2 regions of the Sphingomonas sp. Leaf257 genome follow, and region 2 is predicted to be linked to the other one. Evidence: riboswitches for the same ligand, from Rfam matches in the RefSeq annotation. Region 2 holds a riboswitch; the other holds the start of a gene.
What was found. Region 2 has a riboswitch for cobalamin ahead of ASF14_RS06815 (DUF1636 domain-containing protein). Riboswitches for the same ligand answer to the same signal wherever they lie in the genome.

Region 1 (7,792 bases), on a different contig from region 2:
CGCCAGACCGCCGGGCGCGCCGGGGCGAATGGTGTTGGTCATGCCATAGGTCATGACGATCAGGAACGGCCGCGTCTTTCCGGCCGCGATTAGATTGTCCATGATGAGGTTGGCATGGCCCTGGTTGGACCAGGCGGTTTCGTCCTCGCCCCAACCATGCTGAAGATACAGCACCGGATAACGATCGCGCGTGTTCCGGTCATAGCCGGGCGGGGTGTAGATAAAGGCGCGTCGCGACGTGCCGGTGCTGGGCGACGGGAACAGAATCTGTTCGACCCGGCCATGCGGCACATCCTTCAGCGCATAGAAATCCGCGTCATGCGCCGGAATCTCAATGCCGCTTTCCCAGCGGGTCGAGCCATAGAAGTTCAGCGTCCCCGGATCGTTGAAGGTGCCGCCATCGACCGTCAGATGGTAATAATGAAATCCCTCGTCGAGCGGGCCTTCCGACGTTCCCGTCCAACTGCCGTCGGGGCCTTTGGTCAGGACGGTGCCGCCGCGTCCGCCCAGACCCAGGCTGACCTTCACCGCCTTGGCATCGGGGGCGGTGATGCGGAAACGGGCATAGCCCTGCGAATTGACCTGCGGATAGGACTGGCCAGGCTGGTTGAGCGACGAGGGGCGGAAATCCTCGATCACCGCCGGTGGGGCGGTCTGGGGCGTGGTCTGAGCAGGGGCCATGGACGCGGCCATCGTCACCGTTAAGGCGGCCGCCAACAGGATCTTCATCGATCATCCTCCCTCGTCATCCGTTGGTTCATTTCGACCATATCGGAGAGGGGAAGGTGCCGTTTATGGCCGGATCACACAAGGCGGTTTGGCAAAAAACGTCGTTAAGACAGAGGCTTGTCGATGAAATCCTTTGCGGTGCTGCCGCGTTCATCAATGGCGTGATGGTGCTGGCATCCCGGCGCATATGCCGACCAGCGGCTCGAAACTGGTAGAAGACTACCAACCATTCCCGCAAAAAATACCAGGAACGGCTTAAATTATCATAAGTTGTACCCGGCCAGATCGGTCGCATTTCGCCGCCGGTCGCATGGGAGCAACCGGGTGGCCAAAATCCTCGCAAGTATCGGCATCGCGCTCGTCGCGGTGGCGTGCACCCCGCCCTCGACGCGGATCGCCACCGGGCTGGAGCGCTATGGCCTGGACAGCCAGCGTTCGACCTGTGTCGGCCAGCGGCTGGAACGCAACCTGTCGCTGGGGCAACTGCAACAATTGGGCAATGCCGCCGCGGCCTATCGCCGTGACGATCCCAATCCCGGCCAGCTGACCGCAGGCGATCTGATCCGGGTCGCGGGCGAGATCAAGGACCCGAAGATCGCACTGGAAGTCGGCAAGGCCGCCGCCACCTGCGGCGTGGCTCCCTGACGCCCTTTCCTTGCATTTTCGGAAACGAATGATGAGCACGCATGAACTGCACGGCAATGCGCGCCATTTCGGTGGCAAGGTGGAAAAGACGATCGGCGATGCGGTCGACAGCCGCGACTGGAAGGTGGAAGGCGTCACCGATCAGGTCGCCGGCAGCGCCGAGCATCTGTTCGGTCGTGACCAGTCGGTCGCGGGCGAGGTGGCGGATGCCACCCCCAGCCTGATCGAGGAAGCACGCGAGCGGGGTCGGTCGCGGCCGCGCGTCGCGCCCAGGCCCAGGTGAATCAGGCCAAGGCCGAATTCGTTCAGACCAAGAACGAAGCGGTCGCCAAGGCCAAGCAGGCCGCCGCTGCCGCCGGGGCCGGTGCCAACACCTCGTTCCTCCTGGTGCTCGCGCTGCTGGTCGGCGCCGGTGCCTACGCCTTTGGCGCAACGGCGGCCGGCCGCCGTCGTCTGCGCTGAGTACCCGCGGCGGGCCGGCGTACCGGGCCCGCCGCACCCCCTTTTCGAGGAGATCGTCATGACCAAGAAGATCGCTCTGGGTGCTACCCTATTCGCCGTCCTGACCCTGTCGGCCTGCAACACCGTGAACGGCGCGGGCCGCGACCTGCGTTCGGCCGGTGCGGCGGTGTCCGACGCCTCGGGCCAGGACAAGCCCAAGAGGTAAATTCCGACCATTCCTCCCCTGCAGGGGGGAGGACCATCTGCAGGATGGGGGAGGGGTGTCCTGCTCTCGAGAGGGTGACACCCCTCCGTCAGGCCTTCGCCCTGCCACCTCCCCTACCGGGGGAGGGTTTCTTCATGGTTTCGGGTGGCGCATCCGCCTCGACCAGTTCGACGACCTCGAAGCGATACCCGACCCAGCCGCGCTGCCGCACCGCTTCCGCCATGGCGGCATCGTTCGCCATCGCCGCCTTGCGCGACTTGGCATGGCCCCAGAAGACTTCTGTCCTGCCCCCGCCCAGATCGGCGACGATCCGCCAATAATGGGTGAAGGGCTGCGATGTCGGGCCGATCGTCTTCACATAGCCATCGGGCATCGTCGCGATCAGATAACGGTTCCTGCGTGCCATGCCGCCGCCATAGCGCAAGGACGCCGCGACCTCATCCCGCTTGACGCCCTCCATCGCCGCCGCGTAGCGATACGGGGCCGGAATGATCCGGCGATATGATCGCGCCGGTTCTCCCGACAAGGGAGATTAAAAGGGAACACGGTGAGGGGCCTGGCTCCGAATCCGCGGCTGTCCCTGCAACTGTAAGCGGTGAGCGGCGATGCACGGATCGGCCATGGGCGCGATCCAGCCACTGGGGCAACCTGGGAAGGCGCATCCGTCCGCGACGACCCGTGAGCCAGGAGACCTGCCGGCGTCAGGTCGCTCATGCCCGGTCCAGGGGATGGTCGAGGCTAGGTCTGTTCCGACGAGCGACGCCATAAGTGGCGGAGGCGCATGGGTGGCCCTGTGGAATGCGGAAAACGGCGTGCCGCACGCAGGGCACCTGGCTGCCCGAAATCGGGCGGCAAGGCCTCGGCTTGTTCGCGACAAGACGCTATGGGCTTTGAAATGATATATCGTAACATATTCGGACAGGCTCCTATGGTCCTGTGGAGTGGCGCGGCGCTTCTGCTGGGGGCGGCGCAGGCAAGGGCGCAAAAGGCCGAGGAGCAGGGGGGTGACGCCACCGTGCTGGTGATCGGCACGCGGGAGAAACAGGCGCTCGACACACCCAATGCGACCGGCAGCCGCCTGGGCCTGACACCGCTGGAGACGCCCGCCAGCATCGCCTCGCTCGATGGCGGTACGATCCGCGCGCGCGGCGATGTGTCGATCGTCGAGGCGGAGACGCGTGCGCCCGGCCTGTCGAGCGTCGCCAATCCCGGAAATGGCGGCACCGCGCTGGCCGCGCGCGGCTTTTCGGGGCAGGGATCGGTGCTGCAACTGGTCGACGGCGTGCGGTTGTTCCCGGCGGCGGGGACGATCACCTTTCCGACCGATCCCTGGATGGTGGAGCGGATCGATGTGCTGGGCGGCCCTGCCTCGGTCCTTTACGGGCAGGGCGCGCTGGGCGGCGCGGTCAATGTCGTGATGCGTGCGCCCACCGCCCAGACCCATGGCCAGGCCGAGATCGGCTATGGCGGGCAGGACAGTTTCCGCGCCGCCGCCGGGCTGGGCGGGCCGCTGACCCCGACGCTCGGCTACCGCGTGGATGCCAGCTATCGCCGGTCGGACGGCTATGTCGATCGGGGGCGTTCGGACAGTGTTGCGCTGTCGGGGACGCTGCGCTGGACGCCGTCCTCCACACTGGCGGTGACGGTGCGCGGCGATCATGGCGACCAGCGGCCCATGACCTATTTCGGCACCCCGCTGATCGACGGGCGGCTCGACCTTCGGGTGCGGGACCGCAACTATAATGTCGGCGACGGGCGGATGCGGTTCCGCGACGACCGCGCCTCGATCCGGGTCGACTGGACGCCGAGCAATGCGGTCAGTCTGTCCAACATCGCTTATGTCCTGACCAGCGACCGTTTCTGGCGTAACCTGGAGAATTATTGCTGGGTCGGTGCGAGCGGCGCGTGCGCGGACGGATCGACGGGCATTCCGGCCACGATCCGCCGAAGCAGCAATTACGGCATCCGCCACGACCTGACCCAATGGGGCGATCAAGCCAGCGTGACGTGGCGCACGGGACTCGCGCCGGGCATCGCCAACGCGCTGGTCGTCGGGGTGGACGCCAATCTGGTCCGCTTCACCCATGAGAACGACTTCGGCTCGGTCGAGCAGGTCGATGCGGTCGATCCCTTCGCCTTCGATCCCGGCCGTTTCCTCGATACGCAGGGAATCGCCCCGCGCTACCGCACCCGCACCACCGCGCTGGCGGTGTTTGCCGAAGATCGGGTGACGCTCGGCCCGAAATGGTCGGTGGTCGGCGGCGTCCGTTACGAGGTGGACAATGTCCGTCGCTGGACCGTCGCCACGCCGGATCGCTTCGTGCTGGAAAAGACGTTCCGCAACGCGACGTGGCGCGCGGGGCTGGTCTATCAACCGGTGCCGACCCTGTCGCTCTATGCGCAATATGCCACCGGCGTCGATCCGTTGGGCACCCTGACCACCGTATCGACCGGGCAGGTGCAGTATAGCAACGCGCGCGGAAACCAGGTCGAAGCGGGGGCCAAGTGGCTGTTCGCGAACGGACATGGCACCGCCACGCTGGCGGCCTATCGCATCGTCAAGACCGGGCTTCTCGCCCAGCGCACGCTGGCGAGCCCCGTCGAGCAGGTCGGGCAGCGATCGTCGCAGGGCGTCGAGGCGGCGGTGACGCTCGATCTGCCGCAGGGCTTCGGGATCGACGCAAACGGCACGCTGCTTGATGCGCGGTTCGACGATTTTCGCTCCGGCGGCGTGGATTATAGCGGCCGCACCCCGCCGAACGTGCCCGAGGCTCTGGCCAATCTCTGGCTGCGCTGGGATGCTTCGGCGAAGCTGCAGGCGCGCGCCGGGCTGCGTTATGTCGGGCGGCGTTTTTCGGACAATGGGGAGGCGTTCCGCATCCCCGGCTATGCGACGGTGGACACGACCTTGTCCTATGCGCTGACGCCGCATCTGGCGGTCGATGTCCGTGTCTATAACCTGTTCGACAAACCCTATGCGGTGACGGCGTACGGCGACCAGCAATGGATATTGGGTCGCCCGCGCGCGCTGGACATCGGCGTCCGTGCGGGATTCTGACCGGTCCTGGGGGAAGGCGGGCTTGCGGCTCGCCTTCCTCACCCATCGCTGGGTCGGGATCGTCACCTGCCTGTTCTTCGCCATGTGGTTCGCCAGCGGGCTGGTGATGCTCTATGTGCCCTATCCGTCGCTCAAACCGGCGGAGAGCTGGAAGGGCGCGCAACCGATCGACTGGGAGCGGGTCGTCCGAGCGCCCGTGGCGCCCGACGCCCGGCGGATCACGCTGGAGATGCGCGACGCCGCACCGGTCTGGCGGATCGAGAGCCGCGATGGCGACACCCGCATCCTGTCAGGGGACGGCGGAGCGGTCGCTCCCGTCGATGCCGCACTCGCCGCACGCGTCGCCACCCGGTTTGCGGGGCCGGTTCGCCAGGTCGAGCGGATCGTGGACGACCAATGGACGGTGGCGAACGGCTTCGACCGGCATCGCCCTTTGTGGAAGGTCGCGCTGGCCGATGCGGCTGGGACCGAACTCTATATCTCCGGCCTGACCGGCCAGCCGGTGCAGCGGACGACGCGGGGCCAGCGGTTCTGGAACTGGCTGGGCTCGGTGCCGCACTGGATCTACCCGACCGTGTTGCGTCGCGACCGGGAGACTTGGCGGCAGGCGGTGATGTGGGTGGCGGGCCCGTGCATCGCGGTCGCACTGACCGGCCTGTGGATCGGCATATTGCGACTGCGGGTGGGGCGGCGGCGCTATCGGGGTGGGCGGATGACGCCCTATCGCGGCTGGATGCTCTGGCACCATGTCAGCGGGCTGGCGGGGGCTGCGATGCTGACGACCTGGATCGTCAGCGGCTGGCTGTCGGTCGATCCGGGGCACGCCTTTGCCGGGGGCGAGGCGCCTGTGGCGGCGATGCGGGCCTATGCCGGGCGGGCGGGGCGGCCGCGCGACCTGAACCGGCTGGCCCGGATCGCACCGGATGCGCGCACCGTCGAGTGGAGCGGGGACGCGGGGTTCGCGCGGATCGCGATCGATCGCGCGTCGCCGCATCCGCACTGGCTGGAGCAGGCGACGCTGACCCCCGCCCGGGCCGTCGATCCGTTGCGCGCGGCGATGCTGGTGCCCGGCGGACGGCGGGTGGCGCGCGAGTGGCTGGCGCGACCCGACTTCTATTGGACCGACGCAACACGGCTGCCGCTCTGGCGGTTGCGGTTCGACGATGCGGCGGCGACCTGGCTCTATATCGATCCCGTCAGCGGCGCGCTGGTCGAGCGGCAGGACGGCACGCGGCGCGCCTATCGCTGGGTCTATACGCTGCTCCACACCTGGGATTGGCCTTGGTTGACGGCGCATTACTGGGTCTGGACCGGCTGGATGTGGCTCTGGTCGCTGGCCGGCCTGGTCCTGTCGATCAGCGGGGTCGTGCTTGGGCAGCGGCGCCTGCGTCGCCCGGCGCGCGGAAAATGATGAAAGCGCCGCCCTGCGCGTGGGAAAGGGTGAAAAGCGCGCCATCGGGGTTGGCGTCGTGCGTCCCGCCCGCTTAAGTGGGCGGCATGTGGCAACTCTACCAATTCCCGCTCTGTCCCTTTTCCCGCAAGGTCCGGCTGTTGCTGGGTGAGAAGGGCGTCGGATACGAGTTGGTGCGCGAGTCGCCGTGGCAGCGGCGCGACGAGTTTCTCGACATGAACCCCGCCGGGCAGACCCCGGTGATGGTCGACGAGGAACGCGGCGTGCTGCTGGTCGACTCGATGGCGATCAGCGAGTTTTTCGAGGAAACGGTCGAGAAGTCGGCAATGATCAACGGCACCGCCGTCGGCCGCGCCGAGATCCGGCGGCTGGTGACGTGGTTCGACACGCATTTCTATCAGGACGTGACCGGCCCCTTGCTCCACGAACGTATGGTCAAGCGCGTCGCACGCACCGGAAGCCCCGATGCCAAGGGCCTGCGCGAGGCGATGAAGGCGGCGGTCGGCCATCTCGACTATACCGATTATCTGCTCGACCATCGCAACTGGTTGGGCGGGGCGACGATGAGTCTCGCCGATCTGGCGGCGGCGGCGCAGATTTCGGTCGCCGATTATCTGGGCGGCATCGACTGGAAGGGGCATGAACAGACCGCGCGTTGGTATCGCGGGCTGAAGAGCCGCCCCTCCTTCCGCCCGCTGCTGTCCGAGCGGATGGAAATGGTCACCCCGCCGTCGCATTACGACAATGTCGACTTCTGACGCCCCCGCCACCCGTATCGGGATCGAGGATTTCCTGGCGGTCGACATCCGTGTCGGCACCGTCATCGCCGCCGAACCTTTCCCCGAAGCGCGCAAGCCCGCCATCAAGCTGACCATCGATTTCGGCGATGTGATCGGCGTAAAGCGCTCCTCGGCGCAGATCACGCGGCATTATACGCCGGAGACCCTGGTGGGGCGGCAGGTGGCGGCGGTGGTCAATTTTCCGCCGCGCCAGATCGGGCCGATGATGTCCGAGGTGTTGACCCTGGGCTTTCCCGATGCGGAGGGGCAGGTGGTGCTGATCGCGCCGGATTTGCCTGTACCCAATGGGGGGCGGTTGTTCTGAGGGTTTTCCTTGGCCTTCGACTTCGCTCAGGCTGAACGGAGGTTGGGGAAACAAAAGCCGTTCAGGCTGAGCGAAGTCGAAGGCCACGCTTCCTTGTTAGCCTTAACATTACCCCTTGCGCCCTACGCCGCGAAGCGTACCATCCCCGTCCGACCGTAGGGACATAACCCACGGAGGA
Region 2 (7,792 bases):
CAAGCGCGACCGATCGCCATGCGACGCGCCCAGCCCGTCAGACAGGTCGGCCAGCCCATCCAGATGCAGCGCCCCCGTCGCCCAGACCCAGGCGACCAATGCCGCCAGCGCGCCCGTCCACGGGTCGATGCGCACACCCAGCCAGCCCGCACCCGCGACGATCACCCCGATGACCAGCCCCGCCACCGGGTAGAGCCGGATGGCCCGTGCGAAATCCGCTTCGTCCGCCTCGACGCGCGGCATGGGCAAGCGGGTCAGGAAGCCCAGCGCGACGATCAGCGCCTTCATGCCGTCGCCAGCCCTGTCACCTGCGCGCTGCGCGGCGTGCCGTCCCACACCTCCAGCGTGACCAGCGCGGCATAGGGCAGCGCGAACGACCATGTCGCGCGCAGGTCGAACCCGCACAGGACATGCAACGCCGCGCGGATCGCGCCGCCATGGGTGACGACCAGGGTCGGCTCGGGGGACAGATCGGCGATGGCGCTTCGCACACGGGCGACCAGATCGGACCAACGCTCGCCACCCGGTGGCGGGGCGGCATCGGGATCGTCCCAGAAGCGGGCCAGCGCTTCCGGCTCGATGTCCCCCGCCGCCAGTCCGTCCCAGTCCCCGAAATCCAGTTCCCGCCAGCGCGGATCGACCTCGGTCGGACCAATCGCCTCGGCACAGGCGCGCGCGCGCGACAGGTCGGAGGCGATGCGGCGGGCGACGTCCAGCCCATCCGCCCGCGCAACGCAGGCCGCGATGCCCCCGGCCGTGGCAGGGCTGTCGGTGCGGCCCAGCATCCGCCCCGTCAGCTCGGGCTCGCCGTGACGGAGCAGATGCAGGCGAAAGCCGGTCACGCGCCCGCGATGCCCGCCTCGGCAAAGGTCGCCATGCCGTCATGCGCCACGATCGCGGAACGGATGACCTGCACCGCGACCGCCGCGCCGCTCGCCTCGCCCAGCCGCATGCCCAGCGACAGGATCGGCTCCAGCCCCAGCCGGGCGAGCAGCAGGACATGGCCCGGCTCGGCCGAACAATGGCCCGACAGGCAATGTGCGCTGATCGCCGGATTGGCATGGGCCAGCGGCGCGATGGCGGCGGTGCCGATAAAGCCGTCGAGCACGACCGGAATCCGCTTGTGCCGCGCGGCCAGCACCGCGCCCGCCATCGCCGCGATCTCGCGCCCGCCCAGGCGGCGCAGGATTTCGAAGGCGCTGGTCAGATGCTCGCGGTGCAGTGCGAGGCCCTCGGCCACTACCGCCGCCTTGCGCTGAACGCCCTGCGCATCGACCCCCGTGCCCGGCCCGACCCACAGGGCCGGGCCGCCCCCGAAACTGGCGGCGGCAAGCGCGGCGGCGGCGGTGCTGTTGCCGATCCCCATCTCGCCCAGCACGAGAAGGTCGGCATCGCCCACCGCCTCGGCCCCGGCGGACAGCGCGCTCAGGCACTCTTCCTCGGTCATCGCGGGAGCGGTCGTGAAGTCGGCGGTCGGTCGGTCGAGGTCGAGCGGCACCACCGCCAGTTCCAACCCTGCCGCCGCCGCCAGCGCGTTGATCGCGGCCCCTCCGGCGGCGAAATTGGCGACCATCAGCTCCGTCACCTCGGCCGGAAAGGCGCTGACCCCGCGCGCGGTGACGCCGTGATTGCCCGCGAAGATGACCACGCGGCCGCGCTCGATCCGCGGCCGCTCGACGCCCTGCCATCCGGCGAGGAAGATCGCGATATCCTCCAGGCGGCCCAGCGAACCCGGCGGCTTGGTCAACTGGCCCTGTCTCGCGGTGGCGGCGGCGCGGGCCTGGTCATCGGCCCGGGGCAGGGTGGCGAGTGCCGTCTCGAACGCGGCGATATCAGGGAAAGCGGTCATTCGACGACATATCCTTCGGGGGGCGTGCGGGTGAGGAAATGGCCTTTCACCCCTTGCGGCCATTGCTTGTAGGGCACCTGGCCCCAGTCGCTGTCGGCATAGGCGCGGGCATAGTCCAATATGGCGCGCGCGGCGTCGTCATCGGGGGTGAACTTGCCCATGACGTATCCGACCTTGCCGGGGCAGCGCAGATGGACGGTGCAGAAGGACTGGCAGGCGAAGAGACAGGGCATCTCCTCGACCGCGACCTCGGCATAAGCAGGGTCGGACGCCTGCACCCGGCGCAACGCCTCGACCAGCAGCGCGCCGCCGCGCTGGCCCTGGTCGTTTTCGCGCGCCTCGTCGGATAGGCGGCAGGTGTTGCAGGCGACCACGGCGGGGCCGTTCGCGGCGGGCTTCAGCATGAAAAAGGCTCGTACATCGGGCAAGTCTCCAAAGGCGCTGTCGCCGCGCGAGGGGAAAGCCCCGTTCCGTCCGGTACACCCTGACCAGCCGAAGGACGACCACGACGGGCAGGTCTCCTGGCTCGCGGGTCGGGGCCGGTCCGCCGCCTTCTCGGGGATTACCCCAATGGCGTCGTGGCGGGCGGCTCGCCGCTTACAGTTGCAGGGGCAGCCGGGGTGTCGCACCCCATTCCCTTTTCATCCTCTTTCAAGGAACCTGTCGCGAAGGCGGCGATAGGCGGGCAGGGGCCGGGTGGCAAGCGTCGTGCCCTCGTCCGTCGGCGTTGCGGTGACTATATGGGGGAACCCCTGACCCCATCGGTGAGTCCCTGTCGCATGACCCAGAACGCCACCACCCGCACCGAAACCGATTCGATCGGCCCCATCGAAGTCCCCGCCAGCGCCTATTGGGGCGCGCAGACCGAGCGCAGCCTGGAGAATTTTCCTTTCGGCACGTGCGAGCAGATGCCGATCAGTATCGTCCATGCGCTCGCCATCGTGAAGAAGGCGGCGGCGCGGATTAATCGTGGCCATGGCTTGGCGGCGGACAAGGCCGATGCGATCGAGGCGGCGGCGCAGGAAGTGATCGACGGGCGCCATGACGAGCAGTTCCCGCTCGTCATCTGGCAGACCGGCTCCGGCACCCAGTCCAACATGAACGCGAACGAGGTGATTGCGGGCCGCGCCAACGAGATGCTGACCGGTACGCGCGGCGGCAAGTCGCCGGTCCATCCCAATGACGATGTGAATCGCGGCCAGTCGTCCAACGACACTTTCCCGACCGCACTCCACGTCGCCGCCGCGATTGCCGTGACGAGGCAGCTTTTCCCCGCGCTCGACCGGCTCCACGCCGCGCTGGAGGCCAAGGCGGAGGAATGGGATTCGATCGTCAAGATCGGCCGCACCCATTTGCAGGACGCGACCCCGCTGACCCTGGGCCAGGAATTCTCCGGTTACGTCCAGCAACTCGCCAATGCCCGCGACCGGATCGAGGGGACGCTCCACCGCAATATCCTGCCGCTTGCACAGGGAGGGACGGCGGTCGGCACCGGGCTGAACGCGCCGAACGGCTTTGCCGAGGCGATCGCGGCGGAGATCGCCGAGGCGACCGGTCTCGATTTCGTGACGGCGCCCAACAAGTTCGAGGCGCTGGCCAGCAATGACGGGCTGGTCGACCTGCATGGGACGCTGAATGTCCTGGCGGTGGCGCTGACCAAGATCGCCAACGACATCCGTTTGCTGGGCTCCGGTCCGCGCTCGGGGTTGGGCGAGCTGGAACTGCCCGCCAATGAGCCGGGCAGCTCGATCATGCCGGGCAAGGTCAATCCGACCCAGTGCGAGATGCTGACCATGGTCGCCGCGCAGGTGATCGGCAACAATGCCGCCGTCACGGTCGGCGGGCTTCAGGGGCATCTGGAACTCAATGTCTTCAAGCCGCTGATCGGGGCGAACGTGCTGCGCTCGATCCACTTGCTGTCGGTCGGCATGGAGAGTTTCGCCGAGCGGACGGTCGAGGGGATGACGGTCAATCGCGACCGGATCACCGAGTTGCTCGACCGCTCGCTGATGCTGGTGACGGCGCTGGCGCCCGAGATCGGTTACGACAATGCCGCCAAGATTGCCAAGCACGCGCATCAGAAGGGGCAGACGCTGAAGGAGGCCGGGCTGGAACTGGGCTTTGTCGACGAAGAAACCTTCAATCGGGTTGTGCGGCCGGAGTTGATGCTGGGGCGGTGAGGGATTCCCTTGGGCTTCGACTTCGCTCAGCCTGAACGGCGGTTGGGACGGGATATAAACATCCGTTCAGCCTGAGCGAAGTCGAAGGCCACGCCCCAGCGCCTACCCCCGATCCCACCCCTTGGCCGGATAGGCAGGCAAGGCGATCCGATACCGGATCGCCGCCCCGCGCAAGACGAACCCGGCCAGCGCCGCGATCGGCCCGGCGCCGGGCACTCCCAATTGCATCAGGATCACATAGCTGGTCGAGGACAGCGCCGCCGCCGTCACGTACAGTTCCGGCCGCATCAGGATCGACGGTTCGCCCGCGATCACGTCGCGGATGATGCCGCCGACACAGGCCGACACCACGCCCAGCATCGCCGCCGGGATGGGGGTGATGCCATAGCCGCTCGCCTTGGCCGCGCCGTACACGGCATAGGCCGCCAGCCCCACCGCGTCGAACCAGTCGAGCGCGCTGCCCCGCCACCAGCGCGCAGGTGTCGCCCAGACCGCGACCGCCGCGATCAGGCAGACAAGCGGCACGCGGGCGTCGTGCACCCAGAAGACCGGCGCATCGATCAGCAGGTCGCGCAGCGTCCCCCCGCCGACCCCGGTGATCAGCGCGAAGAAGACCAGCGTGACCATCGTCTGGCGGTGCTTGGCCGCGACCAGCGCGCCCGACACGGCGAACACGGCCAGCCCTGCCAGGTCGAGCCAGGGCATCACGGCGGGCAGCATGGCGGTAGGTTGAGGCAGCATCATGGGCGACCCTAGAGCGGCCCTTTGCGGGGGGAAAGGGCGGCGCGAGGATGAACGTGACGTTATCTCCCGTTCATGCAACGGACGGTAGAAGTAAGACGTTACGGCGTCAGATCAATTTGAAAGGAAGTTTGTGATGCGGAAATTGATGCTTGCCCTGGGTTGCACCGCCATGGTCGTCCCCACGCTGGTCCTGCCGGTGACCGCCGCCGACGCGCAGCGCCGCTACAAGTATCGCGAATGGCGCGATGACCGTGGCCGCGTCCGCTGCCGCAAGCCGGACGGCACGACGGGTCTGGTCGTCGGTGGCGTCGCGGGTGCGCTGCTGGGCCGCACGATCGATACGCGCGGCGACCGCACGCTGGGTACGCTGGGCGGTGCCGCCGTCGGCGCGCTCGCCGGTCGCGAGATCGAGCGCGGCACGAGCAACCGCCGCTGCCGCTGAATCGGCTTTCCCCCTGGCGGGAAAACAGGGGGCGTCACCTTCGGGTGGCGCCCTTTTTTGTTTGAAAAATCAAACAGATGATTCTGTCTCAATAGTGAACGCCAAGTAGTTTTCGGTTCACGCAACAAGCGGGATAAGTGCGGGTTCTTCCTCCCATCATCAACGGGAGTTCGAGTATGCGTATTGCTCTGTTGACGGCGACGATAGCCGCCACCGCCTTTTCCGCCATCCCTGCCGAGGCGCAGCGGAACGGCTGGGAAGCCCGTCAGGAATATCGCGAAGACGTGCGCGATGCCCGCCGCGACTATAATCGCGACGTCCGCCGCGCCGATTCCCAGCGCGACGTCCGCGAGGCCCGCCGCGAATATCGCGAGGATATCCGCGATGCCCGCAAGGATTACCGGCGCGACATGCGCAACGTCCGCTGGCGCAACTACGACTATAACCGCTTCGAGCCGGGCCAGCGCGGTTACTATCCCGAGCGCTATTATCGCGACGGCCGCTATTATCAGCCGCGCGCGCTCGGTCGGAACGACCGCATCTATCGCGGCATGAACGGTCGCTATTACTGCCGCCGCAATGACGGCACGACCGGTCTGGTCATCGGTGGCCTAGCGGGTGGCGCGCTGGGCAATGTGATCGCGGGCGGCCGTTCGCGCCTGCTGGGCACGGTGATCGGGGCCGGCGGCGGCGCGCTGCTCGGCCAGCAGATCGACCGCGGCCAAGTTCGCTGCCGCTAATCGGCGGACGGCGTAAAGGACGGCCCGGCGGGGAGACCTGCCGGGCCGTTCGTCGTTCAGATGAAGCCGCCGCCCAGCATCAGGCGAAGACCGAAGATCAGGATGAGGATCAGGTTCAGATTGCGCCCCGTATTGCGCGACGACAGCGCCCCCACGGCCGCGCCGACGATCGCGATGGGGATCACGAACCAGTAACCCCAGGCGAAAAAGGGCAGGAAGGGCACGATCCCGAGCAGAAGCGCGACCAGGCCGATGACGATCGAGAACAGGTTCAGCATGGCGTCCAAGATGGCGTGGAGGGGCCCGGTCTACAAGCGCGGCCGTCCATATCCTGTCATGATGGGGTACGGTGGTAAAAAGTTGGCCATGCGCTTCCCAAAGCACCACCCCGGCGGAGGCCGGGGTCCAGTTGCGGACAATGGGAGAAACTCACAAGCGCTCACCCAACTGGATCCCGGCCTTCGCCGGGATGGGCAGGCGGGTTCTGTTGAGGATGGCCCCATCGGTGACGATCGTTAAGGATCGCGTCTCTTCCCCGTGCTAGACGCTCCCTCATGATGGCGAAGTCGCACTATTTCCTGATCCCGCTGGGCTGCCTGTTGCTGGGGGCATGCGGCGGCCGGTCCGATGACGATGCGCAGCTGAACGCGCTCGACAATGAACTGGCTTCGATGAACGACGGCAGCCCGACGCGCGACCCGCAACTGCGCGAGGCGCTGGCCGGGCAGATCATGGTCGACCCCGGCCTCACCCAAAGCGCGAACGCCAACGCTGTGCGCCCGCCCAACCGGCCCGCCAGCGATCAGCTGCCCTCGATGCCGCCGCCCGCCGATCCGGTCGATGCCCGTACGCTCAAGTCCGCGCCTGCCGCCGCACGTGACTGCCCCGAATGCCGTGCCGCGGCCGGGGCCTTCACGCTGGCGGCCAAGGCGGGGCAGCAGGCGGGCAATGCGGCCTGCCTGTCGGGCCTGCGCTATTCGGCGACATGGGCGAACCGGACGCCCGGGGCCTTCGCCCCCTATCCAGGGTCGCGCGTCGCGGAGGCGGCGGGCAATGACGCGAATGGCTGTGCCTTCCGCATCGTCAGCCTGCGCACCGCAGCCCCCGCCGCCAAGGTCATCGATTATTACTACACTCGCGCCAGCGGAGCGGGCTATAGCGCCGAACACAAGCTGGACGGCGCGCAGCATGTCCTGGGCGGCACGCGAGGGGCGGCGGCCTATATGGTCTATGCGACGACCAGCCCAGACGGCGGCACCGATGTCGATCTGGTCGTCCGGGGCGGTTGAACCGCACCCTTACGCTTGTCCTTTGCGCGGGTGACGGGGTTGCGCTAAGGGACGGCGATCATGTCACCGCTTTTTCTCGTGATGCTGGGCGGCGCATTGGGTTCGGGGGCACGGTATTGGACCGGCCGCCAGATGCTCGATGCGTTCGGCCCGGACTTTCCCTATGGCACGCTGACCGTCAACTGGGTCGGTGGTCTGCTGATGGGATTGCTGGCCGGCGTCCTCGCCCGGACCGGCGGCGCGGAGGGGTGGCGGCTGTTCATCGGCGTCGGGATTTTGGGAGGGTTCACCACCTTCTCCTCCTTCTCGCTCGATACCATCACCCTGATCGAACGCGGCCAGATCACGGTCGCGCTCGGTTATGTCGCCTTGTCGTTGCTGGGTTCGCTGGCCGCGCTTTGGGCCGGACTTTCGATAACAAGGATTTTCGCATGACGGACTATGTCCGCCAATTCACGGTCGGCTATGACGATGACGGCATCCGGCTAGACCGCTGGTTCAAGAGGCATATGCCCGACACCAGCTTCACCACCGTCGCCAAATGGGCG

Region 1: another riboswitch for cobalamin. It lies ahead of ASF14_RS04935 (TonB-dependent receptor); the one in region 2 lies ahead of ASF14_RS06815 (DUF1636 domain-containing protein).

The regions. Positions count from the first base shown of each region.
Region 1 is NZ_LMMH01000003.1:218,799-226,590, reverse strand. Features, by position in the region: gene ASF14_RS04960 (alpha/beta hydrolase-fold protein) at 1-729, opposite strand, end outside; gene ASF14_RS04955 (hypothetical protein) at 1,054-1,374, shown strand; gene ASF14_RS04950 (CsbD family protein) at 1,403-1,657, shown strand; gene ASF14_RS04945 (hypothetical protein) at 1,654-1,836, shown strand; gene ASF14_RS20620 (entericidin A/B family lipoprotein) at 1,895-2,041, shown strand; gene ASF14_RS04940 (hypothetical protein) at 2,130-2,447, opposite strand; cobalamin riboswitch at 2,536-2,755, shown strand; gene ASF14_RS04935 (TonB-dependent receptor) at 2,970-5,099, shown strand; gene ASF14_RS04930 (PepSY domain-containing protein) at 5,122-6,510, shown strand; gene ASF14_RS04925 (glutathione S-transferase family protein) at 6,597-7,268, shown strand; gene ASF14_RS04920 (tRNA-binding protein) at 7,255-7,614, shown strand.
Region 2 is NZ_LMMH01000008.1:31,142-38,933, reverse strand. Features, by position in the region: gene cobS (adenosylcobinamide-GDP ribazoletransferase) at 1-288, opposite strand, end outside; gene ASF14_RS06825 (histidine phosphatase family protein) at 285-842, opposite strand; gene cobT (nicotinate-nucleotide--dimethylbenzimidazole phosphoribosyltransferase) at 839-1,849, opposite strand; gene ASF14_RS06815 (DUF1636 domain-containing protein) at 1,846-2,253, opposite strand; cobalamin riboswitch at 2,344-2,528, opposite strand; gene fumC (class II fumarate hydratase) at 2,629-4,029, shown strand; gene ASF14_RS06805 (trimeric intracellular cation channel family protein) at 4,132-4,770, opposite strand; gene ASF14_RS06800 (glycine zipper 2TM domain-containing protein) at 4,907-5,215, shown strand; gene ASF14_RS06795 (glycine zipper 2TM domain-containing protein) at 5,392-5,955, shown strand; gene ASF14_RS06790 (hypothetical protein) at 6,012-6,233, opposite strand; gene ASF14_RS06785 (hypothetical protein) at 6,510-7,244, shown strand; gene crcB (fluoride efflux transporter CrcB) at 7,305-7,679, shown strand; gene ASF14_RS06775 (RluA family pseudouridine synthase) at 7,676-7,792, shown strand, end outside.